Linked DNA regions of Mesorhizobium shangrilense. The protein of the gene in region 1 interacts with the protein of each later gene in a pairwise test. Links are inferred from orthologs where the notes say so. Each region holds a gene or a part of one and is shown in the gene's direction. Other genes may lie near its edges.

Region 1 (10,434 bases):
GAGATGGCGACGAAGACGGATCTCTCCGGGTTGCGGGCAGATCTCGCATCCGAGATACGTTCGCTGCGGGCAGATGTAGCGTCGGACATCGCCAGGTTGCAGGTCGAGGACAAGAAGACCCGCAAGGAACTGGGCGAGCAAATCGTGGGCCTCCGTCGCGCAGTGATGGAATACCACACCTCGGTGGTCGGGCACGGCATAATCCTCAGCGACCTCGAGGCGCGGGTGCGGCGGGTCGAGCAGCACCTGAACCTGCCTTCGGTGGACCCGAACTGAAGCTGCAGCCTTCGGACCGCTGAAACCGTCACGTCTCCGGAACGATGTGTTGCAGATGCGGCGCACCGCCACGCGTTTTGCATGTCCAGCGACGGTGAAACAAAATTTGGCCGAAGTCTCGGGCCCTGCTATCTGGGAAATGCGTCGCTCCGCTCGCGGTCCGGCGTCGTACATGGGATTCACGCAATTGGCGGTGAGACACGAATGCACTTTCGATCAATCCTGAGCGGCACGCTTGCGCTGCTGCTCGTTTCCGGCGCAGCGGTCGCTGCGCAGCACGACGGCGGCCTGCTTGAGCGGATGCCTGGCGCCGGTCTGCCCGGCGTCTTCGAGACTCGGACAGACGAAATCCGGGTCGCGCAAGTCAGCGATCCGCGCGTTATGCAGCTCGAGGAACAGATCCGCTCGCTCAACGGCAAGCTGGAGGAATTGAACTTCCAGATCCTGCAGATGCAGGAGCAGATGCGCAAGATGCAGGAAGACAACGAGTTCCGACTGCAGGAACTGGAGAAGAAGGCCGGCAACGCAGGCGGTTCCAAGAACCGCAATGTGGCGGAGTCGCCTTCGGCGAAGCCGGCCGACAGGGCAGGCGCAACAGCCGGCGGCGCGCCGGCGACGACAACCAACGACACCTCGCTGGCGGAACTTCCGCCAGCCGATGCCGGCGGAAGTTCGGCTTCCGGCGGTGCCAGCGGAACCGTGAAGACCGGCGAAGCCCCGCGCAACTTCGGCACCATCACGGTGGACAAGGACGGCAACGTCACCTCCAGCACCACCGATCCGGTCGATCTGCTGCCGCAGGCCAACGGCAACAATCCGTCCGCGGGCGTCGATGTCGCCGCGCTGCCCAAGACGGACGATCCGGAGGAGCTTTACCGCAACTCCTACCAGTTCGTGCTGTCGGGTGACTATGCGAATGCCGAAGCGGGTTTCCGCGATCACATCGCGCACTTCCCGTCAGATGCCAAGGCTGCTGATTCCAACTACTGGCTCGGCGAGTCCCTGCTTGGGCAGCAAAAGTACAGCCAGGCGGCTGAGGTCTTCCTGGCCGCAGGCAAGAACTACCCGAAGGCCAAGAAGGCCCCGGACATGCTGCTCAAGCTCGGCGTGTCGCTGGCAGGCATGAACCAGAAGGACGTCGCCTGCGCCACCTTCGCCGAGGTCGGCAAGCGCTTTCCCAACGCTCCCGATGCACTGAAGCAGCGCGTCAAGCAGGAACAGGCGCTCGCCGCGTGCTGAGCCACCGGTCGGACTTCGATCCGGACCAGATTTTTTCCCCCTTCGACCTGACGCGCCGCCCGGCGCTGATCGCCGCCGTATCAGGCGGCAGCGACTCGCTCGCCATGCTGCTGCTCCTGCAACGATGGCTGGAGCGTCGCGAAGCTACCCCGCGGCTTATCGCCGTCACCATCGATCACCAACTGCGTCCGGAATCCCGCCTCGAAGCCGAGACGGTCGGCCGGATCTGCGCGGCGCGCGGCATTGCCCACAGGACGCTGAACTGGACCGGCGACAAGCCGTCCCGGGGCGTCTCTGCAGCGGCACGGCTGGCGCGCTACGGTCTGCTGTCGGACGCAGCGCGTAGCGAGAACTCGGATATCGTCGTCACCGGGCATACGGCCGACGACCAGGCGGAAACGGTCGCCATGCGCCAGGCGCGAGGCGACGGCCGCGGACTGGCGGGGATGGCTCCCGCGACGCTGTTCGACGGCCAGACCTGGCTCGTGCGGCCGCTGCTGGCTACGCGGCGCGATGCGCTGCGGCGATTTCTGACCCAGAATGAGGTGGCCTGGATCGACGATCCGACCAACCTCGACACGACCTATGAACGGGCGCGGATGCGGCGCGACCTGCTATGCGACCCCGCCGGGCACCGGGTGGGCGCCCTGCTCGAGGCCGCGACGCGCGCCGGAGTCGCGCGAGAGGCGCTCGGCGGCCGTGCCGCGGCATTGATCGAGGCCCATGCCGATCGCCCGATGCAAGGCCTGGTACGCCTTGCATCCGATTTTGCCGGGGGAGGGGATGAAGAGGGGGCGCTGCTTGCCCTTCGTGCTCTGATGGCGGTCGTCGGCGGCGTCGAGCATCTGCCCGACGCCGGGAGGGTGGCGGACATGCTGCGCCGGCTGCGCGAGGGTGCGTTCCGGGCAACGCTTTCCCGGACGGTGATCGACGCTCGAAAGACGGGCGTGTTCCTCTACCGGGAGCGTAGAGGGGCGCCGGCGGGACCTGCGCTGCCCGGGACGATCTGGGACGGGCGTTATGCCGTCCTCGAGGAAGACAGTGCGCCGAACGCGCGGGTACATGGAGCGCCGGCCGATCAGGAGGTCGCCGGGCCATCGCCAACGCTCCCCCCCAGCATCGTCAAGGCCGCGCGCGCCACCATGCCGCAGAGCGAGGGGCCGAATGTGCGGGCGCTCCCGGTGCTCGCACCCTGGCGAAGGTTCCTGCCCTCGTTTGATGTGGAACTCGCGCAGACATTGGCCCGGCTAATCGATGCGGCGAATTTTCCGAACCCGCCATTTGCGGGCCACAATGGGGAAGAAGCTTAACCGCTACCGTGGTCTAGTTCTTGGCAAGGGGGCGACCCCCACCTATGTTAGACCCATCCAAACTCATGCAGCAGGGGCGCACATCCGGCGCCCGCGGGACACCTGATGAATCCGAACTATCGCAACCTGGCGCTGTGGGCGATCATAGCCGTTCTCTTGATCGCTCTGTTCAATCTGTTCCAGACGCCGCAGCAGCGGGGCGCCTCGCGCGAGATCGCCTATTCGGAGTTCCTCACCGAGCTTGACGCCGGACGCATCAAGTCCGTGACGATCGCAGGCGACCGCATCTCGGGCACCTACGCCGACAACGCCAGCGGCTTCCAGACCTATTCGCCGGGCGACAACACGCTGGTTTCGCGCCTCGAGGAGAAGAACGTCACCATCAACGCCCGGCCGGAGACCGACGGCTCCAACACGCTGTTCGGCTACCTGATCTCGTGGCTGCCGATGATCCTGATCCTCGGCGTCTGGATATTCTTCATGCGCCAGATGCAGTCCGGGTCGGGCCGCGCGATGGGCTTCGGCAAGTCCAAGGCCAAGCTGCTCACGGAAGCGCATGGCCGTGTCACCTTCCAGGACGTCGCCGGCGTCGATGAGGCCAAGGAAGACCTGGAGGAGATCGTCGAGTTCCTGCGCGATCCTCAAAAATTCCAGCGGCTGGGCGGCAAGATTCCGCGCGGTGTCCTTCTCGTAGGCCCTCCCGGCACCGGTAAGACGCTGATCGCGCGCGCCGTCGCAGGCGAAGCCAACGTGCCGTTCTTCACGATTTCCGGTTCCGACTTCGTCGAGATGTTCGTCGGCGTGGGCGCGAGCCGCGTCCGCGACATGTTCGAGCAGGCCAAGAAGAACGCGCCCTGCATCATCTTCATCGACGAGATCGACGCGGTCGGCCGCCATCGCGGCGCCGGCCTCGGCGGCGGCAACGACGAGCGCGAGCAGACGCTGAACCAGTTGCTGGTCGAGATGGACGGTTTCGAGCCGAACGAATCCATCATCCTGATCGCCGCGACCAACCGTCCGGACGTTCTCGACCCGGCTCTGCTGCGTCCCGGCCGCTTCGACCGTCAGGTCGTGGTGCCCAATCCGGACATCATCGGCCGCGAGAAGATACTCAAGGTGCACGTCCGCAACGTGCCGCTGGCGCCGAACGTCGACCTCAAGGTCATCGCGCGTGGGACGCCGGGCTTCTCGGGCGCCGACCTGATGAACCTCGTCAACGAGGCCGCGCTGATGGCGGCGCGCCGCAACAAGCGGCTGGTCACCATGGCAGAGTTCGAGGACGCCAAGGACAAGATCATGATGGGCGCGGAGCGCCGCTCCTCTGCCATGACCCAGGCGGAGAAGGAACTGACCGCCTATCACGAGGCCGGTCATGCCATCCTGGCGCTGAACGTGCCGTCGGCCGATCCGCTCCACAAGGCGACCATCATCCCGCGCGGCCGTGCGCTGGGCATGGTCATGCAGCTCCCCGAGGGCGACCGCTACTCGATGAGCTACAAGTACATGATCTCGCGCCTGGCGATCATGATGGGCGGCCGCGTCGCCGAGGAGATCAAGTTCGGCAAGGAGAACATCACCTCCGGCGCCTCCTCCGACATCGAGCAGGCCACCAAGCTGGCGCGCGCCATGGTCACGCGCTGGGGCTTCTCCGACAAGCTCGGCCAGGTGGCCTATGGCGAGAACCAGGAAGAGGTGTTCCTCGGCCACTCGGTGGCTCGCACTCAGAATGTCTCGGAAGAAACCGCGCAGATCATCGACGCCGAGGTGCGCCGCCTGATCGACGAGGCCTACAACACCGCCAAGTCCGTTCTGACCAAGAAGAAGAAGGAATGGATCGCGCTCGCCGAAGGGCTGCTCGAATACGAGACGCTCTCGGGCGAGGAGATCAAGCAGCTGATCGCCGGCAACAAGCCGGCGCGCGACATGGGCGACGACACGCCGCCGAGCCGCGGCTCGGCCGTGCCGAAGGCCGGCGCCTCCGGCGGCCGCCGCAAGAAGGGCGGCGAAGAGCCGGAAGGCGGCATGGAGCCCCAGCCGCAAGGCTGAGGACCAGGCCGGTCCAGGCGAGCGGGCTCGCCACAGGTAAATGTTTGTGCGCCGCGCGGGAGACCGCGCGGCGTTTTCCTTTCGCGCGGCGCTGTCGGGGCTGTTTCGCGAGCTGGTCCACTCGATCGAGACGAGCGATGCCGGTCCGGCAGCTGGCCGGGAAGAGAGGAAGAGGCCTGCCCGCGGTGAGATAGCGGCCCGGCGTTCTGCGGGCTTCATTGACATGCCGAACACGTGGTGTTCATCCTCGCCGCAGGGGGAGGAACTAAAATGCACTTCAAGCGGGATGGGAAGGGTTTCGTCCGGCAGGCAGCGGACCGGCTGGCGCGCATCGGCGCGATCGGCCTGTCCGTTATGACGATCTATGGCGCGCTGTCGGGCGCAGCCCAGGCCGCCGAGCGCCTCGTCGAAGCCGGCGAAGGGGCGGCCGAGCGTCTGGTCGAGACGTTGATCATGGCCGAGCCGGGAGACATTGTGCGCATCGGGGAGGGTCGCATCGAGCTCACCGAGGGGCTGTCGCTGGACGTCGACGACGTGACCGTGAAGGGGGTGGGGAACGACAAGACGATCCTGTCCTTCAAGGGCCAGAGCGGATCGGGGGAGGGGCTGCTGGTGACCTCCGACCGGGTCGTGCTGGAGGATTTCGCGGTCGAGGACACCAGGGGCGACGGCGTCAAGGCGAAGGGGTCGGACCAGATCACCTTCCGCAATCTCCGCGTCGAGTGGACAAACGGTCCCGACGCGAACAACGGCGCTTACGGCGTCTATCCGGTGTCGTCGAGGAACGTGCTGGTCGAAGGCGTAATCGTGAAGGGCGCGGCAGACGCCGGCATCTATGTCGGCCAGAGCGAGGACATCGTCGTGCGCAACAGCCGCGCCGAGTTCAACGTCGCCGGCATCGAGATCGAGAATTCCATGCGCGCCGACGTCTATGGCAATGTCGCGACGCGCAACACAGGCGGCATCCTGGTGTTCGACCTGCCGAACCTTCCGGTGCAGGGCGGCCGCGACGTACGTGTGTTCGACAATGACGTCCACGACAACGACACGCCGAATTTCGCGCCGAGGGGCAATACGGTGGCGATGGTGCCGAAGGGCATGGGCATCATGGTGATGGCCAACCGCAACGTGCACGTGTTCGGCAACCGGCTCGCCGGCAACGGTACGACGCATGTGCTCATCGCGGCCTACCCGAACGAGTATGACGACGACAGTTACATGTTCGTGCCGCGCGGGGTCTACGTGCACGACAACGTCTACGGCGAGGGCGGCGGCGCACCCGACGGCGAGGTCGGCAGCATCATCAGCGAAATCTCCGGGACACCGGTTCCGGACATCGTGTGGGATGGTGCGACGAAGCTGACCGAGTATGCATCCTGGGTCGCGGCGGAGGACCGCATCTATGTCGCGGAGCCGGAAGGCACGACTTTCGCCAACCTGAAGATCATCTCGAACATGCTCCTGCCCTGGGGCTGGTGGCCCGACAAGGATATCTCGGCCTATGCGGGCAGTCTGCCGGAGCCCGCGCCGGTCAAGCTTCCGCAGGACGGCGGGGCGTAGGCGCACGATGCGCTGGTTGGCGGAAGGCTTCGCGGCCGGCGCAGCGGCCGCCCTCTTGTGCATCGCCGCGGCCATGAGCGCGGATGCGGCACCGGCTGACGATCTCATTCTCGCCAAATCGCCGCCAAAGTCGCTGTCGGAGTTCGGCTTCTTCGGCGACCTGCGGGGCCAGGCGCCCGCCGCCGGCGTCGTCCCCTTCGATCTCAACACGCCGCTCTTTTCCGACGGCGCGATGAAAACTCGATTTGTCTATGTGCCAGCCGGCAAGCAGGCCATCTACGACGAGGTCGAGGCGTTCGCGTTTCCGGTCGGGTCGGCGTTGATCAAGACCTTTGCCTTCCCTGCGGACTACCGGCAGCCCGACCAGAACCTGCGGCTGGTGGAGACGAGGGTGCTGCTGCGTCAGCAAACGGGGTGGCAGGCCTGGGCCTATCTCTGGAACGACGCGCAGACGGACGCGGTGCTGAAGATCGCCGGGGCGAAGGTGGACATTGCGACAACGACCGCCGACGGAACGCCGCTTCAGTTCAGCTATTCGGTGCCGAACAAGAACCAGTGCAAGGGGTGCCACGCCTTGGGCGGGGAGATCGTGCCGCTGGGGCCGAAGGCGCGCAACCTGAACCGGAACCATTCATATGCCGGCGTGGAAGAGAACCAGCTCGGGCACTGGGCGGCCGCGGGCGTTCTCGTGGGCGCGCCGGAGCCTGCCGCCGCGCCGGCCGTGCCGGACTGGCGCGATGCGGCCGCATCGCTCGATCTGCGGGCGCGGGCCTGGCTCGACGTCAATTGCGCGCATTGCCATCGCCGCGAGGGCCCGGCCAGCAATTCGGGTCTTTTCCTGACATGGGGCGAACAGGACCCTGTGGCCTACGGCATCCGCAAACGGCCGGTGGCGGCAGGCAAGGGCTCGGGCGGCCGCGACTTCGACATCGCGCCGGGCGAGCCGGAGAGGTCGATCCTACTCTATCGCGTGGAGAGCACGGAAGCCGGCGTCATGATGCCGGAGCTCGGCCGCCATCTCGCCGATCCCGATGCCGTGGCGCTGCTGAGCGCGTGGATTTCATCCCTCAAGTAGGGATTAACCCTGTTGCAAATGCACGCTTTTCTAAGGTTTCGTAATAAATAATCACACAAAGTGATGCCTGACGGCGCGGCCGATATGGCATATGCGCTGACTGAGATTCGGTGGGACGCCCATAGATGTCAAAGCGCTATTTCGGAACCGACGGCATTCGCGGACAAGCGAACAAGTTTCCGATGACCGCGGAAGTTGCGATGAAGGTCGGCATGGCCGCGGGGATGTCGTTCCATCGCGGCAAGCATCGCCATCGCGTCGTGCTGGGCAAGGACACGCGCCTTTCGGGCTACATGATCGAGAACGCGATGGTCGCGGGCTTCTGTGCGGCGGGCATGGACGTGTTCCTGCTCGGCCCGGTGCCGACGCCAGCCGTCGCTATGCTCGCGCGCTCGCTGCGCGCCGACATCGGCGTGATGATCTCGGCCTCGCACAACCCCTACCACGACAACGGCATCAAGCTCTTCGGCCCCGACGGCTACAAGCTCTCCGACGAGATCGAGGGGCGCATCGAGGCGATGCTAGACGAGGAGATCGAGATCAAGCTCGCCGACACGGATTCGCTCGGCCGCGCCAAGCGCGTCGACGGCGTGCATGACCGCTACATCGAGTTCGCCAAGCGCACCCTGCCGCGCTCCATGTCGCTGTCGGGTCTTCGCATCGTGATCGATTGTGCCAACGGCGCCGGCTACAAGGTGGCGCCGGCGGCGCTGTGGGAACTCGGCGCGGACGTCGTGACGATCAACGACGAGCCGAACGGCTTCAACATCAACCAGGAATGCGGATCGACCCATCCGGAAAGCCTGCAGAAGAAGGTCCACGAGGTGCGCGCCGACGTCGGCATCGCGCTCGACGGCGACGCCGACCGCATGCTGATCGTCGATGAGAACGGCAGCGTGGTCGACGGCGACCAGATCATGGCGATGATCGCCGAATCCTGGAACCAGAGCGGTCGCCTCGCCGGGGGCGGCATCGTCGCGACGGTGATGTCCAACCTCGGCCTCGAGCGCTTCCTCGGCGACATCGGCCTGTCGCTCCAGCGCACCAAGGTCGGCGACCGCTACGTGGTCGAGCACATGCGCGCGCACGGCTTCAACGTCGGTGGCGAGCAGTCCGGCCACATCGTGCTGTCCGATTTCTCGACCACCGGCGACGGCCTGGTGTCGGCCCTGCAGGTGCTGGCCTGCGTGAAGCGCGCAGGCAAGCCGGTGAGCGAGGTCGCCAAGAAGTTCGAGCCGGTGCCGCAGGTGCTCAAGAACGTACGGTTCTCGGGTGACAAGCCGCTCGAGAATGCCTTGGTGAAGTCGGCGATCGAGGATGCGCGCTCGCGCCTCGGCTCCAGCGGCCGCCTCGTCATCCGCCCTTCCGGCACCGAGCCGGTGATCCGCGTCATGGCCGAGGCGGACGACCCTACGCTGGTCGAGACCGTGGTGGATGACATCGTCGGCGTGATCGCGGAACTCAAGTCGGCTGCCTGACCAGCGTTCCTCCGGGAACTCCAAGCCCTGATCGCGACGCCGGCGGCAGCGCCGCGCGGTTGCGCGGCGCGTCCACAGCAGTGTCGCGCAAGAATCAGGTGCGCGGGACCGCCTGCCTTTTGCCGCTGATGTGGAACAGCGCCATCAGTGTGAGCGCCGACATGGTTGCGACATTGGCGATCAGCGGCCACACGGTATCGCCGCCAAGGGCGACGACGAACGCCGTCCCCACCACACCGACAATGATGCTCTGGATGCAGAAGTGCAGGCCGACCGCCGAGCCCGCGATGTCGCCGAACTCGGCCAGCGCTCCGTTCGCGGTGACGGACGTCGTCACGACGATGCCGACGGCAACCAGCCACATGGGGGCGACGAACGTCCAGAGCGAAGGCCCGCCCGCCAGCGCGCCAGCAAGCAGCAGGCCAGCGCCGGCGAGCAGCAGCGCGGCGCCCCGCATGGCGCTGCCGGCCGTTCCCCAGCGATCGATCATGCGCCTCGCGAAGCGCGTGGTCGCTATCATGGCGACCGCTACCGTCGCAAAGCCAAGGCTGAAGGTGATTTCCGACCAGCCGGCCTTCTCGATCAAGACGCGCGGCGCGGTGGAAAAGAACACGAAGAACGAGCCCATGGCTGTACCGAACGTGAAGGTATAGGCCCAGAAGGACGCGCTGCGCAGAACCTTGCCGAATGCCATCCTGCGTGGCCCTGCGCTCACCGCCCGTGTCTCATGCCAGGCGGGAAGCACCAGCACGAGCATCGCCAGCGCAGGAATGCCGAGCGCGACGAAGACGCCGCGCCAGCCGAACCATTCGGCGATCAGCGCGCCGGCTATCGGTCCGAGCGCCGGTACGAAGGCCAGCATGGCGTTCATCAGGCTGTAGATGGTGGCGCCTTCCGGCTGTTCCGCGTAGACGTCCCGGATTGTGGCGAAGAGCGCCACAAGCATCGCCGAAGCGCCGATTGCCTGGAAGAGCCGAAGGCCGAGGAACAGGCCTGCGGAGGATGTCGCCGCGAGGCCGAGCGAGGCTGCCGCAAAGACAAGTGCGCCGCCGATCAGCACGGGCCGGCGGCCCAGCCGGTCCGAGATCGGCCCGAACAGAAGCTGCCCTACGCCGAGCAAGACCATGTAGAGGGTCAGGGTCATCTGGATCATCGCCGGCGTGGCGCCGAGAATTCCCGGCATCGCCGGCACGACCGGCAGGTAGATGTCCATGCCTAGAGAGGCGAGAAGGTTGAAGGGGGCCAGAAGCGCCAGCGCGCAGGGAAGCGTGTAGGTCCAAGGACGGACCGGAAAAGTGGGCATGACGAAGCATCCGCTCAAATGAATGACATTCGACGGCGGTCTACTCCGCTCTCCCGGGACGGAACCGGACAGACTGCCGCAACAACGTGGAAGGTTGCTGCGGCCTAGCGATCTGCTTTCTTGGAACCCATGGCGCGTGTCCGATTT
Region 2 (10,388 bases), 1.0 Mb from region 1 along the record:
GTTCATACCCCAATCGGAGCGCTGGCCGGCCATCGAACGCGTCGACAGGCGTTGTCCGCAACATGCGACGCGCGGCGGCAATCCGGTCGCGGAACGTCATGCGCACGAGCACATTCTAGATGCGGGGGCAATCGTCGATGCCAACCGCGAGTTGCCCCGATGCTGGGACATCTGGCCGAAGCTGCTCCAGAAGCGAAAGGACGAACAATGGCAATTGCCAAGAACACGATCTGCCTTTGGTATGACGGGGACGCAGAAGGCGCGGCCCGCTTCTACGCCGAGACTTTTCCGAACAGTTCGGTGAATGCCGTTCACCGTGCGCCGAGCGACTACCCGTCCGGCAAGGCGGGAGACGTCCTGACGGTGGAGTTCACCGTCGCGGGTATTCCCTGCCTCGGCCTCAATGGCGGCCCCAGGTTCAAGCACAACGAGGCCTTCTCGTTCCAGATCGCCACTGACGACCAGCAGGAGACCGACCGCTACTGGAACGCCATCGTCGGCAATGGCGGCCAGGAGAGCGCGTGCGGCTGGTGCAAGGACCGATGGGGCGTCTCCTGGCAGATCACGCCGCGCGTGCTGACCGAGGCTATGGCTGCCGGCGGCAGCGAAGCAAAACGCGCTTTCGACGCCATGATGGACATGAAGAAGATCGATGTCGCCGCGATCGAAGCGGCGCGGCGCGGTTGACGGTCCCGGGCTGATCCCGCAGCAGGTGCAGCCTGCGACGATGGTCGACAAGTAAGACATTCGCCGGCCGTCCGGGCCGTTCTATACGCTCACGTCCTTCGCGGACGTGCCGCGGTCGACGCCCATGCCCGGCTTCGACGGGTCCTCCACGTGGCCAGATTTCGCCCACTCCAGGACATGAAGCCGGATGGCCGACGACAGGTTGGCGCCGGAAGGGCGGTTGCCATCGATCTCGGCGACGAGGGCGGCCAGCGGCATGCCGCGGGCAGTGGCGATCCGCGCCAGGTCGTCGAAGAAGGGCTGCTCAAGGGAAAAGCTCGTGCGATGACCGCGGATCGAGATGGATCGCTTGACGACGAGGCTCAATCCGGGTCGTCCCGGCGTTCACGCTGATGGCCGTCGAGGTCCGCCGCGGCACGCGCTGCAGCCACTTCGTCACGCTGGCGCTCGGCCTTGCTGCGCCCGTGGAGCGCGCGGTTCTCGGCAGCCACACGATCGCGGTCCGCACGCTCCTTGCGCTTGCGGGCCTGGCGCAGGTTGACGATTTCGGCCACGGGTTACTTCTTGCGGAAGGCGTCGAGGGAGACGACGTCGGCGCCCTTGGTGTCGGGCTTTGCTGCGTCGGTGTCCTTCTTGGCGTCGGACTTGGCAGCCGGCGCCGCTGCCTTCGGAACGGCCTCCAGCTTGGCCGGCGGCTCGACAGGCAGGGCGGCAGCGCTTTCCTCCGCCCTTGCGTCGAACTCCAGCTCGAAATTGGTCGACGGGTCGTAGAAGCCGCGTACTGCCGAGAAAGGTATCTCCAGCTTTTCCGGCACGTCGGAGAAGGAAAGGCCCACCTCGAATCCCGCTTCGGAGACCTTCAGGTCCCAGTACTGGAATTGCAGGACGATGGTCATCTGCTCCGGATAGCGCTCACGCAGCCGGCTCGAGATGCGAACGCCGGGAGCCCCCGTCAGGAAGGTGATGAAGAAGTGATGATTGCCCGGCAGGCCGGTGCGCGACACTTCCGTCAGCACCTTGCGCATAACGCCGCGCAGGGCCTCCTGGACCAGAATGTCATAGCGTAAATGGTCTTCGGCCATAGGTGTCCGGTCAGCCTGCTTCGTGAGTCACATCTTACGTCTAACCAAGCTTCTTGGCGAGGTAAACCGCAGATAGTGCACTGCGGCAGGATGAGCAGCCCGGCGGCGCCTCATGCCGGACCGGAGTGGCGGGTCAGGGTCGGTCCGCGCGCGCATAGGCGCGCAGGAAAGTAGTGACGGCGGCAGAGGCGGAGGTCTGCAGTTCCGACTCCGTGGGCGTGACGCCGAGCATCATGCCCATCTCCAGGTCGACCCGCACCAGGGCAAGAAACTGCCGCGCGGCGAGATCGGGGTCGTCGAGTTGCAGATGGCCGGCGAGCGCCAGCCGGGCGAAACGGGCCGCGAGCGCGGACCAGGTGCGGCCCGGGCCGTCCTTCAGCCAGGTCGCGAAGAGCTCCGGATAGCGATCGCCCTCGCTCTGGATGAGCTTGCGGAGGAACCGGCCGTCGCGGCTGCAGATGCAGTTGCGAACCATGCGGATGCCGAAGGCCGTGAGGTCGGCGTGCAGGTCCCCGGGCTTGTCGGGGAAGGTGGAGAGCGTGTCGAAGATCCCGGCGTTGATGCGCTCGGTCACCTCCCGGACGACCGCCAGGAACAGTTTTTCCTTGTCGCCGTGGTGGTTGTAGATGGTCTGACGCGAGACGCCAGCCTCCATCGCCACCATATCGATGTTCGCGCCGCCGTAGCCTTCCCGGCAAAACACATGGGCTGCCGCGTCGAGAATCGAGAGCCGCTTGGCGGCGTGGCCTCTTAGGGAGCCGATGTCAGGAGCAATGACAGGTATCATTGAGATTTTTTATACATGCGGTTGATCAGTTGGACAAGCCTGTCTAAAAGAATGGACATTACCCGACGGTAAGCTTCGCGAAATGACGGGCCCGCCCGTCGTTTTTTTCGACGGGCCGGCAGGGGGTTCCGACGACAACCCAAAGAGAATTGGCATGCGTACGAATTACTTCCGCTACGCGATCGTGCTCGGCCTCGTTTCGGCCATCGGACCGTTCGCAATCGACATGTACCTGCCGGCGCTGCCGACCATCGGCGCTGATCTCGGCGCCAGCGACATGGCCGTCCAGATGAGCCTCGTTGTGATGTTCCTCGCCCTGGCAGTCGCTCCGCTGGTGGTCGGTCCGCTGGCCGACATCCATGGGCGCAAGCCGGTGCTCTACGGCGGCCTCGTCGTCTTCGCGCTGTCCAGCGTGGGTGCGGCGCTGGCGCCCGACGTCGGCTGGCTGATCTTCTTCCGGCTGCTGCAGGGACTTGGCGCGAGCGCCGGCATGGTCGTGCCGCGCGCGGTCGTGCGCGACCTCCACACAGGGCCGGAGGCAGCGCGGCTGATGTCGCTGCTGATGCTGGTGTTCAGCATCTCGCCGATCCTGGCGCCGCTCACGGGCAGCTTCATCATCGACGCCTTCGGATGGCGCGCCGTGTTCTGGGCCGTCACCATCGCCGCGCTGCTCGGCTTTCTCCTCATGATGGTCGGGCTCGAGGAGACGCGCCCGGCGGAGGCCCGCAAGGGTGGGTCGTTCGGCGCAGCCTGGAAAGGGTATCGGCAACTGTCGGTCGACCGGAATTTTGTCGGCCTCTCGCTGATCGGCGGCTTCGGTGTCGCCAGCTTCTTCGTCTACCTGGCCAACTCGTCCTTCGTCGGCATGTCGCCCTCGGCCTACAGCCTGTTCTTCTCGGTGAACGCGGTGTCGTTCTTCACGGTCTCGCAGTTCAGCGGGTGGGCGACGGCAAAATACGGGCTGGGCCGCGTCGTGCGCTTCGCGGTGTTCGGATACGCGGCCGTGATGATCGCCATGTTCGCGGCGACGGTCTCCGGGGTGGAGTCGCTGTACTTCATCGCAGCGATGCTGTTCGTCGGCTACGGCTTCCTTGGTCTCGTCATTCCGACCACGTCGGTGCTGGCGATGGAGGAGCATGGCGAGAATGCCGGCACCGCATCCGCGCTCATGGGCACGCTTCACATGGTCACGGGCGTCGCCGCGATGATGGTGACCGGCATATTCGCCGACGGCAGGCCGATGCCGATGGTGACGGGCATTGCAGCGTGCGCGACCATCGCGCTGCTGCTCACGCTGGTGACGCTGCGTTCGCGCCGCCCAGCCAGGAACCTCGAAATGACTCCTGCCGAATAGCCATCGGAAGAAAAGGAAGTCGGCCCGCCCTTTCGGCGCGCCGCTTCATTTCAGATTGCGGCCGAGTTCAGGCCGACGCTCTGGAGGATGAAGGCGGCGCGCTGGGGCGGCGGTGCGGGCGGCACCTCGACGCACGCATAGCCGAGGTCGAGGTAGGCGCCGCGCACTGCCTCGAAGGTTCGCTCGGCCTCGGCGAAATCCTGCTTGCGTTCGGCGTCCTGGCCGAAGATCGCCCGCCACGGGGGGAAGACGAAAACCCTCGGACTGTAGCGAAAGACATGGGCGGCCCGCTCGACATGGGGCGGAACGGGCAGGCCGCTCAGCCGCAGGTAGCCGATGACATCGGGCACGCCACGGTCGAAGAAGGTGACGCCGGCGGTCCCGGCGGCGAGCGCGTGGGAGCGCATTTCCCAGGCAAGCATATGTTCGGCGAACAGGGCCGGATCGCGCCAAGGCAGGGCCGGGCCGTCGATCGCCTGCTGGTCCTTGATGATTGCGCGCCCGGCTTCGACAGTTCCGCTGTATCCGGCCGCCTTCAGCAGGTCGAGGGTGGTCGTCTTGCCTGCACCGGGGCCTCCCGTGAGCACGATGTAGCGACTGCTCGCAGATGGCATATCGAGGAGTCTCCTGGAACGGCGAATCGGTGCCGATGCGCGGCCTCGTTGCGGACCACTGCAAGTCGTCGCTCGGCGATCGAAAGGGAGAATAAGGGGAGGGAAGTGGAGGCTTCTGTTGCCAGGCGCCTCCGAGCCCCGCCTAGAGGTGCTAACCCCTAGGGCTTGATTCGAGACTATCGCGCCGCATTAAGCAGCGAGACGTGCCTCAGCATAGTTGTCGTTGGCAACTATAAGGTTAGCCCGATAACGGTGGTACAATGCCGGGCAAAAGTCCGATCTTTACACCCTCGTCGATCCTATTTCGCCCCCATCAGAAGCCGCCGATCCTCTCGCAAGGTCGCGGCGGCTTGTGGTGGAGGCGCCGGGTACCGCCCCCGGGTCCGAATGGCTTATTTCATCGGCCGTTTATCGCCATAGTCAGCAAGCTGACAGGGCGAATATAGGCATGCCGGCCGACAATGTGAAGCGTCTTGTGACGAATGCGTTCGTATGCGGCTTGCCGCCACAGTTGTGCCACCTGCCAAAAGCACAACCCCGACGCGGGGGCGCAGGCAGGGGAGCCAATGCGCAAGATCCTTATCGTTTTCGCGGCGATCGTGGCCGCAGTCTACGTCTGGAACGCGTCGTGGCGGGTTTCGCCGCCGGCCAACGCGTCGGTCCGGCTGATCGCCCACCGCGGCGTGCACCAGACCTACAGCCGCGAGGGACTGACCAACGACACCTGCACTGCGGAGAGGATCTTTGCGCCGACGCACACGTTCCTCGAAAACACCATCCCTTCGATGCAGGCTGCCTTCGATGCCGGGGCTGACATTGTCGAACTCGACGTGCATCCCACGACCGACGGTCAACTCGCCGTGCTGCACGACTGGACTGTCGATTGCCGCACCAACGGGAAGGGCGTGACCCGTGAGCAGACGATGGCGGTGCTCAAGGCGCTCGACATCGGCCACGGCTACACCGCAGACGGCGGCAGGACGTTCCCGTTTCGCGGCAAGGGTGTTGGGCTGATGCCGACGCTGCCGGAGGTGCTTGTCGCCGTTCCGGGCCGCCTGCTCGTCAATTTCAAGAGCAATGAGGCACGGGAAGGCGACATGCTGGCGGCGGTGGCGGCCGAAAATCTTGGCTGGCAGGAGGCCGTCTGGGGCGTCTATGGCGGCGATGCGCCGACCGCGCGGGCCGCAAGCCTCATCCCGGGGGCCAGGAGCTGGACGAGGCGCGGCCTGGTGCACTGCATGACGCGCTACATGGCGCTGGGCTGGACCGGCTATGTGCCCGAAGCCTGCCGCGACACCATGGTGATGGTGCCGGTCAACATCGCGCCATGGCTTTGGGGCTGGCCGAACCTCTTCCAGCAGCGCATGCGCGGCGCAGGCAGCGACATCATCCTGCTCGGGCCCTATGGCGCCGGCGATCCGGGGACGGCCGGCATCGACAGCGCCGAGGAGTTCGCGCGTGTGCCGGCTGCCTTCGACGGATATGTGTGGACAAACAGGATCGAACTCATCGGCCCGCTGGCGCGGCGCGGCTCGCACTAGTGTAGGCAGGGACACGGACTGTGGTCCGGCTGACCGCCGTCCTATATGATTGCTCCCTACAGAATCGATCAGGCGGCCATGCGGCAGTATCTAGACCTCCTTCGACACGTCCTCGATCACGGTTCCGACCGTAGCGACCGCACGGGGACCGGTACGCGCGGCGTGTTCGGCTACCAGATGCGCTTCGACCTGTCGGACGGTTTTCCCGTTACGACGACCAAGAAGCTGCACCTGAAGTCGATCATCCACGAGCTGCTGTGGTTCCTGGCCGGCGACACCAACATTAAGTATCTGAACGATCACGGCGTCACGATCTGGGACGAATGGGCCGACGAGAACGGCGAGCTCGGCCCGGTCTACGGCAAACAGTGGCGCTCGTGGCCGACGAAGGACGGCGGCGAGATCGACCAGATCGCGAATCTTCTCATCCAGTTGCGCAAGAATCCTCATTCGCGACGTTTGATCGTCTCGGCCTGGAATCCCGAGGAAGTAGACCAAATGGCGCTGCCGCCGTGCCATTGCCTCTTCCAGTTCTACGTCGCGGACGGAAAGCTGTCGTGCCAGCTCTACCAGCGGTCGGCCGACATCTTCCTTGGCGTTCCCTTCAACATCGCGTCCTATGCGCTGCTGACCATGATGGTGGCGCAGGTGACCGGCCTCAAGGCCGGCGAGTTCATCCATACCCTCGGCGATGCGCATCTCTACTCCAACCATTTCGAGCAGGCGCGCGAGCAGCTGAAGCGCACGCCGAAGCCGCTGCCGACCATGTGGATCAACCCCGCGGTGACTGACCTCTTCGCGTTCCGCTATGAGGATTTCAGGCTGGAGAACTATGTCGCCGACGCCACGATCAAGGCGCCGATCGCGGTATGAGGATCGCAGCGTGTGGAACCAGCCATGGATGAGGGCGCCCTGAACATCTCCATCCATGTGGCGATTGCCGAGAATGGCGTGATCGGACGCGACAACGGTTTGCCCTGGCGGCTGTCGTCGGACATGAAGCGCTTCAAGGCGGATACGATGGGCAATCCAATCGTCATGGGCCGCAAGACGTGGGAGAGTTTCCCCAAGCGCCCGCTGCCCGGACGGCTGAACGTTGTGGTGACGCGGGACAGAACCTTCCGGGCAGACGGCGCGGAGGTCGTGCATTCGCTCGACGACGCCATCACACTGGCGCGGGTGCGCGGACGCTGCATGCCCGAAGCCGATGAAATCTGCGTGATCGGCGGCGGCGAGATCTACGCGCAGGCGCTGCCCATCGCAGATGAGTTGCACATTACCCATGTGCTGGCAGCGCCCGACGGAGACACGCGATTTCCGCCTATCGACCCGGAGGTCTGGGAACCTGTCGCATCGGAGAATGTGCCTGCGGGCGAGCGGGATACGCACGAAACCCGGCACACCGTGTACAAGAGACGCAGTTTGTCGCGCAGAAATACACTTGTATGAGCGTTTCCGAACCGGCAAATGAAGCCGGCGCGGTTGAGGTGCGTTGAAAGCGCGATGGCGCGTCCCTATAGAGAAGCGGTTGGCGGGTCCGCGCTACAGATGCGGACGGGAGTTTATCCGAAAGGACTTTTATGCCCTGGAACAATCAGAGCGGCGGTGGCGGCGGCCCATGGGGCGGCGGCAACGGCCAGGGACCATGGGGCCAGGGGCCACGCGGCCCGAGGGGCCCACAAGGCACACCGCCAGGGCTCGAAGACATCATCAAGAGCGGCCAGGATCGGCTGAAGCGCGTGCTGCCCGGCGGCAGCGGGGGCGGAGGCGCCGGGAGCCCGGCGTTCTTCGGGCTCATTGCGCTCGCCGTCGTGGCTCTGTGGGTGTTCCAGTCGGTGTACACGGTCCAGCCGGATGAGATCGCGGTCGAGCTTCGCTTTGGCAAGCCGAAGCAGGAGCTGTCGCAGCCAGGCCTGCACTTCCACTGGTGGCCGATCGAGACGGTGGAAAAGGCCAACACGGCCGAAAAACTGGTCAATATCGGCGAGACGCGCGGCAATTCCTCGACCGGCCTGATGCTGTCGGGCGACCAGAACATCGTCGACGTTAAATTCTCCGTCGCCTACCAGGTGGCCGATCCGGTCGCCTATCTCTTCAACGTGTCGCAGCCCGACGAGATGGTGCGCCAGATCGCTGAAAGCGCGATGCGCGAATCCGTCGGCCGCCGTCCGGCGCAGGACATCTTCCGTGACGACCGTCAGGGCATCGCGGAAGACGTGCGCGGCATCGTGCAGGCGACCCTCGACCAGTATGGCGCGGGCCTGAATATCAACGCGATCTCGATCGAAGACGTGGCGCCGCCGCGCGAAGTGGCGGACGCGTTCGACGAGGTGCAGCGTGCCGAGCAGGATGAGGACCGCTTCGTGGAGGAGTCCAATCAATACTCCAACCAGAAGCTCGGCCAGGCGCGCGGACAGGCCGCGCAGATCCGCGAAGAGGCGGCAGCCTACAAGAACCGGGTCGTGCAGGAGGCGCAGGGTGAGGCGCAGCGCTTCATCTCCGTCTACGACGAGTACGCGAAGGCGCCTGACGTGACGCGCCAGCGCCTCTACCTCGAAACGATGGAGCGCGTGCTGCGCGACTCCAACAAGGTGATCGTCCAGCAGGGCAACGGCCAGGGGGTGGTGCCCTATCTGCCGCTGCCCGAGCTGCAGAAGCGCGCTCCGGCGGAAGGAAACAACTGATGTCCAACCGTCTGCCCATCATCGGCGTCATCGCCGCCGTCATCCTGTTCCTGATCTACTCGGCCGTGTTCGTCGTGAACGAGCGGGAGCAGGCGATCGTGCTCCGCTTCGGCGAGATCGTCGACGTCAAGTCCGAGCCGGGAATCTACTTCAAGGCGCCGTTCGCCATGTTCGACGCCGACAACGTCCAGATCATCGAGGACCGCGTCATGCGCTTCGACCTGGATGACATCCGCGTTCAGGTGTCAGGCGGCAAGTTCTACGAAGTGGACGCTTTCGTCGCCTACCGCATCAGCGATCCGCGGGTGTTCCGACAGACCGTGTCGGGTAGCGTCGATCTGGCCGAACAGCGGCTGCGCACCCGCTTCGACGCGGCGCTTCGCCGGGTTTACGGCGTGCGTGGTTTCGAGGCGGCGCTTTCGGAAGAGCGCGCCGCCATGATGCGCGAGGTACGCGACCAGCTGCGGCCCGACGCGACGTCGCTTGGCCTCGAGATCGAGGACGTGCGCATCCGCCGGACCGACCTGACCGCCGAGGTTTCGCAGCAGACCTACGACCGCATGAAGGCCGAGCGCCTGGCCGAGGCCGAGCGCCTGCGGGCTCGCGGCCGCGAGGCGGCGCAGCGCATCCGCGCCCGCGCCGACCGCGAGGTCGTGGAGATCGTCGCCGAGGCGCAGCGCGATTCCGAGATCCAGCGAGGCGAGGGCGAAGCCGAGCGCAGCCGGATCTTCGCCGACGCCTTCCAGCGCGACGAGAAGTTCTTCGAATTCTATCGCTCGATGAACGCCTACAATCAGGCGCTGGAAGGGACCGGTACGACGATGGTGCTGTCGCCGGATTCGGAATTCTTCCGCTTCTTCAGCGATCCCGCCGGCGGCGCCGGAACGGGCGGCGGCACGCCGCAGGCGCCGGCCGCCGCGGCGACCCCGCCAGCCGCCTCCGCGGCGCCAGCGCAATAAAGCTGCGCAGGTGAGCGACTTTCTGGCGGCCCTCGGACTGGTGATGGTGTTCGAGGGCCTCGTCTATGGCGGGTTCCCCAGCCTTGCCAAGCGGCTTGCCGCAGATGTCATCGACATGCCCGAACATCGGCTGCGCAGCATCGGCCTCGCCGTCATCGCTGCCGGCGTAGCGGTCGTCTGGCTTGTTCGCGGATAACCCGGCATTTATCCACGACCCGCATGGCGTGGGCCGCAAACACGCCCTATTTTGAGCCAACAAGACGGTTGCGCTGAACCGGCGCTGATCCAGATTCAACGGGAGCCTGACCGATGACGCCGAAAATCCTGACCGCATTGCGCCGGTCGCTGGTCAGCTTCACGGCAGCGAGCATGATCGCCGCGGCGTCCGCGCCGGCATTCGTCGCGCCCGCCTCCGCACAGGGACCCGCGTCAGTCGCCGACCTTGCCGAAGGGCTGCTCGAATCGGTGGTGAACATCTCGACCACGCAAAAGGTGGCGGGATCGGAAACGCCAGACGCAGTGCCGATGCCGCAGCTTCCCGAAGGCTCGCCGTTCCAGGATTTCTTCGACGACTTCTTCAACGACAGGCAGGGCGAAGACGGAGGCGGCGACCGCAAGGTGCAGTCGCTCGGCTCGGGCTTCGTGATCGATGCGGAAAAAGGCATCGTGGTCACCAACAA

Evidence for each region.
Region 2: the proteins of ftsH (region 1) and hflK interact in binary tests that used the Escherichia coli proteins (3 or more experiments, as listed by UniProt). The link is inferred for Mesorhizobium shangrilense from one-to-one orthologs.

The regions. Positions count from the first base shown.
Region 1 is NZ_JAQGPN010000001.1:1,396,402-1,406,835, forward strand. Bases 2,490-5,400 are described here. They hold ftsH (ATP-dependent zinc metalloprotease FtsH), read left to right. Parts: upstream 2,490-2,930; coding sequence 2,931-4,871; downstream 4,872-5,400. Other genes in these bases: tilS (tRNA lysidine(34) synthetase TilS), read left to right, coding at 2,490-2,825; PD284_RS06950 (parallel beta-helix domain-containing protein), read left to right, coding at 5,142-5,400. Also shown: PD284_RS06930 (hypothetical protein), read left to right, coding at 1-276; tol-pal system protein YbgF, read left to right, coding at 481-1,515; more of tilS, read left to right, coding at 1,509-2,489; more of PD284_RS06950, read left to right, coding at 5,401-6,431; PD284_RS06955 (SO2930 family diheme c-type cytochrome), read left to right, coding at 6,439-7,506; glmM (phosphoglucosamine mutase), read left to right, coding at 7,632-8,984; cml (CmlA/FloR family chloramphenicol efflux MFS transporter), read right to left, coding at 9,079-10,287. UniProt on the Escherichia coli protein: Acts as a processive, ATP-dependent zinc metallopeptidase for both cytoplasmic and membrane proteins. Plays a role in the quality control of integral membrane proteins.
Region 2 is NZ_JAQGPN010000001.1:2,424,593-2,434,980, forward strand. Bases 6,833-9,697 are described here. They hold hflK (FtsH protease activity modulator HflK), read left to right. Parts: upstream 6,833-7,645; coding sequence 7,646-8,749; downstream 8,750-9,697. Other genes in these bases: PD284_RS11770 (thymidylate synthase), read left to right, coding at 6,833-6,938; PD284_RS11775 (dihydrofolate reductase), read left to right, coding at 6,963-7,514; hflC (protease modulator HflC), read left to right, coding at 8,749-9,697. Outside these bases: PD284_RS11725 (VOC family protein), read left to right, coding at 208-687; PD284_RS11730 (ribbon-helix-helix domain-containing protein), read right to left, coding at 769-1,053; PD284_RS11735 (DUF4169 family protein), read right to left, coding at 1,050-1,241; PD284_RS11740 (SspB family protein), read right to left, coding at 1,245-1,769; PD284_RS11745 (TetR/AcrR family transcriptional regulator), read right to left, coding at 1,903-2,556; PD284_RS11750 (multidrug effflux MFS transporter), read left to right, coding at 2,711-3,910; PD284_RS11755 (AAA family ATPase), read right to left, coding at 3,961-4,524; PD284_RS11765 (glycerophosphodiester phosphodiesterase family protein), read left to right, coding at 5,091-6,065; more of PD284_RS11770, read left to right, coding at 6,144-6,832; more of hflC, read left to right, coding at 9,698-9,708; PD284_RS11790 (DUF2065 domain-containing protein), read left to right, coding at 9,719-9,904; PD284_RS11795 (DegQ family serine endoprotease), read left to right, coding at 10,018-10,388.